DNA from 2 places in the Gordonia sp. 852002-10350_SCH5691597 genome. Region 2 is predicted to be linked to the other one. Evidence: predicted binding sites of a transcription regulator. Region 2 holds the regulator's gene; the other holds the start of a gene.

Region 1 (2,466 bases), on a different contig from region 2:
CGCTTCGACCGACCAAGGTAGAGCGGCACACTGGTGTGCTCACCGAACACCGCCAAATACTGACTCGCACCGGCGGAGGCGGCCATCTCGATCACGTCGCCGATCGGCAGGAGTGTTCCGGATGTGGTTTGTGCGATCCCTGCTTGTGCTTCCAACTCGTGCAGGCTGGTGGTGACGATTACCTGGATCGGTAATCCCCGATGGGTGTTGCCGAGCATGCCGGATTCCAACACCTGCCCGAGGAGGGCGGAGAAGGCGTCGTGGTTGCGTTGGGCGGGTGAGCGTTGATCCCGCAACGCCGCCGCCGCGACCTGCTCAGCATTGGCGGTGGTGATCGGACCCACAGGTGAGTCGGGATCGTCGGGGTTGTTCATGCCCGGTTTAGCCCACGAGTCCAGCACGGTATCCAGCCGGGCTCGGGCGATCGGATCCAAATCGGCAGTCAACCGCGACATGAGTTGCGCGTTCTGCCGGTTCACCCACAAGCGGCGTCGACGTTTCCGGTCTTTCGGGTTGGTCAGCGTCCCATCCGGATCGAGATGCGCCAACAATCGTGAACCGAGGTTGGTGATCTCAGCAGGCGTGAACTGGATCGCATACCCGGCCATCTGCGCTTCGGCAGCAGCTTTCGTCTCCGCCGACACCTCACTAGGGATGGCCTCCAACACCTCGAGTACCGCGCGGACGTGTGCGCCGGCGACGCGTCCTTCCACGACGTAGCCGGCCAACGTCGGACAGGAGGGCGGGAGGCGGTCGCCGCAGATGGTGGTGAATGAGCCGGTCGCCGCGATCACCCGATACCTAGCTGCGGGATCACCGATATGCAGGCGCTGTCCCATGAAGTTGCGAATATCGCGGAACCCCAAACCGTGCGGTAGATCCCGGTCGGACGCTTCCACGATCAAGCGATCGGTGACCGCACCGGCCGTGCGCAACGCCAGGCGTTCGGCCTCGACGGTGGCTTCGACGAGCACGTCGTCGGACACCAACGACACATCCACCGTCGCCAACTCATCCAACACCGCTGCCAGGCGTGACAGTTTCTCGGCGACCACCGCATCCGCAGACCCCACCGCAGCAGTAGCCAACGCAGACGACCCCAAAGCCGAAGGCGCGCCACCGCTTCCGCTGTCGCTCGGTTTGCTGTTGCTGTTCACGTGCCGCCACCCCCGCCCCACGTCGTGTCGAATATGTGTTCTATATTACCCGACAATACCGACAACGGCGAGATGTCATCTCGCAAGACATCGGTGACAGTTCTGCATCAGGCCATAGGTGACAGAGTGAGGGGTCTTGGTGGTGACACTTCTTCATTTGGTTTCCGCCACGCACCGCTATGTGCCTTGCGTTGCGTGGCGCGGTTGCCTATGAGGGGGGCCTGACGCAGGTGCTCAACTGACCGCGCCTGCGACGGTTCAGCAGCACCCCGTGATGGCGCTGAGAACGCTGCGCAGCGCTTCCAACGACTCTGGCCGGGCACGGTAGTAGACGGGTGATAGAGCTGCAGCCTTGTTGATCGCGCTGATCGTGGAGGGGGTCAAATCGATTCTCGGAACAGCCTGGGCGGCGATCCGCGCGGTAGCCGCCTGAACTTTCTTCGAGGAGTCGGTACTATCGCTCTCCGACGGACTCATGTCGCCCCCTTCAGTAGCCCTCCTGACTAGCCTACTGGGCAGTTCCGCCACACCCGGAGATTATGTGCGCCGCTGGCGATGCTTGCCACGCCTGCCTCGTCGGTGAGGTCGATTCTGGTGGCACCGATCCGCTCGCAGAGAGTCTCGACGTCGGGACAGCCGTCCCAGATCAGGTAGTAGCACTCGTCAGGGGTGGTGGTGTGACGGGTCAGATGTGTCATCGCGACACCGATCTGCCAGATCTCTGAGGGGCCGGGCTCGCCGAAGTCAGGGATGTGCGCCTCACTTTCCTTCTGACCTATGACCGGGGCCGACAGAACGCAAACGGCTCGATGCGGACTGGCAGTCTCTGTATCGTCGATCGAGGTTTCGCAGCGTTAGCCGACTGCGTGTCAGCCTGCCCCATGTTTTCTCAGGCGATCGGAGGGTTGTCGATCAATGACTGCTGCAGCGCGCTTCTGGGCAGTTGATCTGCACGTTCACACGCCCGGTTCTAGCGACGCCAAGGACGAGCATTACGGCACGCCCGGAGACATTGTCGAGGCCGCGCTTGCCGCCGGCCTTGACGCTATCGCCATCACAGACCACAACACGGTCTCCTGGTGTAGTCACATCGCCGACGCAGCGGTCGGCACTCCACTCGTCGTCCTGCCCGGGGTCGAGATCAGCACCAACGAGGGCCATCTGCTCGCCATCTGGGAGCAAGGAACTGACCCGGCGCTGATCGAAGAGGTCCTGGTGAAGCTCAACATCGGCCAAGCAGACCGCGGCAAATTGGACATCAGCGCCAACGCTGGCTTCGCCGACGCCGCGACGAAGATCGCAGCCTCCG
Region 2 (2,466 bases):
AGTCCTCGTGCGAATCTCGGGACGCAGCGGCTCCGTCGGTCTGGCGTGGTCCGATCGTCTGACGACCGGCGGAAGCGAGACCGCAGCGGTGACCGTGTCGGTTTCCGACTGGACCCTGTGACATCGAGAATACCGCCAGCGCTTAGCGGTACGCGGGTGTGACAAGCGGTTGGCCAACGCGCAGCCCGCTCGACGGCAGATCGTTGAGGTCGATGATCTCGTCGATCACGGTTTGACGCGGCATATCGGGCGCGACCCGCGCCGCGATCGAGCTCAGCGATTCGCCGGAACGCACATGGACCACCTGCGTAGAGGTCGAAGCCGGCATGCTCGCCCGCTGGTAGTCGGCACCGATGGTCCCGACCACCCACACGGTCAGTGCCAAACCGATTCCCGCGAGCACCGCCAATATCGCAGCCCGTCGTCGACGGGCCGCCACCAGCTCGCCGACGCCACCGGCGCATCGCGTGCCTGCGGGACGCGTAGAGGTGCCGTGATCGAACGTGATCCGATGTCGACGCTGCGGCGAGACGTCTGCGCCGGCTGCCCGTCGGACCTCACTTGTTCGAACACGTCCCGCCACACGCAGCTCTTCGCTACGGACGGCATTCGACGGCGCGCGTCCACTGACCACCGTGGCGCGGTGAACCCGGGAACGAGGCGTTTGTTCAGGTCGAGGGGGTGCAGATCGGGCGGTCGGCGGTGTTGCCACGGATGCACTCGACGTGCTGGGAACCGAGCGGGTCACCGGGTTTGTCATCAGGCTGGTCATCGCTACCTCCAATGGTCGATCAAGCGTTCGATGAACTGATGTTCGAGTTCTACCAGAGGGGTCCGACAAAGTCCTGCGACACGTCGAACAAATGTTTGATGTTGTCCGTGGCCTCCGCTACTGTCGGCGCCAGACGATGGAAGAAAGACGCACCCACCCCGCTTCACAACAGCAGCCAGTTCACAACAGCAGCCGCTTCAAGATCAGGAAGGACGGAACCGATGACAGAGAAGTCACGACGCAGCCCGTCGTCGCCCAAGGGCAACGGTCGCAGCGTCGAGGGAAAGAAGAGCGAAGGCGGCGAGGAGGCACCGATCCATCCGGCCGTCGCCGAGGCCACACTCACCGGTCGCCAGCGTGACGTCCTCGATGTGATCCGAAAGTCGGTACGCGAGCGTGGATATCCGCCGAGCATTCGAGAGATCGGCGACGCCGTCGGCCTCACCTCCACCTCATCGGTCGCTCACCAGTTGCGCACCCTCGAGCGCAAGGGCCTGCTGAAACGGGACGCCAACCGTCCGCGAGCGGTCAACGTCTCCGAGGCTCCCGACGCACCGCACTCCGATGCCATCAACGGAGATCTCCCGACGCCCACGTTCGTTCCGGTACTCGGCCGTATCGCGGCGGGCGGTCCGATTCTCGCGGAGGAGGCGGTCGAAGACGTCTTTCCGCTCCCGCGTGAGCTCGTCGGTGAGGGCTCGTTGTTCCTGCTCCGCGTCGTCGGCGAATCGATGATCGACGCCGCGATCTGCGACGGCGACTGGGTCGTCGTACGTCAGCAGAACGTCGCCGACAACGGCGACATCGTCGCAGCGATGATCGACGGCGAGGCGACGGTGAAGACCTTCAAACGCAAAGACGGCCACGTCTGGCTGATGCCGCACAACCCGCTCTTCGATCCGATCCCCGGAGACGACGCCGCCATCCTCGGCAAGGTCGTGACGGTCATGCGTCGGGTGTGATGCACTGAACCTGGCCCCGCAGGTCACTGACCAGCGGGGCCTATATCAGTGGTCGAGTTTTTCGGCAGCGGCACGTCGGGCGAGTGCCGGACTCGAGGTCGCAAGCGCGGCAGCTGCCGCGGTCCGGCACTGCTCCATGGTTACCGTCGACAGCTTCGCCCCGACTGCTGCTGTCGCGGCCGGAGCCGCCGACAGCGAGGTGACTCCCAGTCCGACGAGCACACACGCGAGCGACGGGTCGGCCGCGGCCTCACCACAGACGCCGACGGGCTTGCCCTGCTGGGCGCCGGCCGTCGCGACCTGAGAGATGAGTGCGAGCACCGCGGGTTGCCACGGGTCGGTCAGTTCGGCGAGTTCTGCCGACATCCGGTCGGCCGCCATCGTGTACTGCGTGAGGTCGTTGGTTCCGATCGACACGAAGTCGACCTCAGCCAGAATCGCCGGCGCCAGGATCGCCGCAGCCGGGATCTCGATCATCACTCCAGCCGTCAGACCACGCTGACGGACGAGATCGGCGAACTGTGCGGCCTCCGCGGCCGTGGCGATCATCGGTGCCATGACCCACGGCGTCGTACCGGATTCTTCTGCCGCGCGCGCGATCGCGTCGAGCTGAGTTCGCACGATTTCGGGGTGGTCATCGCCGATTCGGTTACCGCGTACGCCGAGTGCGGGGTTCGCCTCGTCCGGGTGCTCGATGAAGGCCAGCGGCTTGTCCGAACCGGCGTCGAGCGT

Evidence for each region. The regulator LexA, encoded in region 2, represses DNA repair genes until DNA is damaged. The targets are predictions, from matches to a motif close to CGAACANNTGTTCG.
Region 1: A5777_RS11715 (HNH endonuclease signature motif containing protein) is a predicted target of LexA. The motif match lies at 1,186-1,199, and genes of this name have one in related genera.

Annotation. Positions count from the first base shown of each region.
Region 1 is NZ_LZMO01000158.1:3,547-6,012, forward strand. It holds gene A5777_RS11715 (HNH endonuclease signature motif containing protein) at 1-1,157, opposite strand, end outside; gene A5777_RS11725 (hypothetical protein) at 1,661-1,855, opposite strand; gene A5777_RS11730 (AAA family ATPase) at 2,073-2,466, shown strand, end outside.
Region 2 is NZ_LZMO01000185.1:19,623-22,088, reverse strand. It holds gene A5777_RS13055 (LysM peptidoglycan-binding domain-containing protein) at 143-583, opposite strand; gene lexA (transcriptional repressor LexA) at 994-1,734, shown strand; gene ptsP (phosphoenolpyruvate--protein phosphotransferase) at 1,780-2,466, opposite strand, start outside.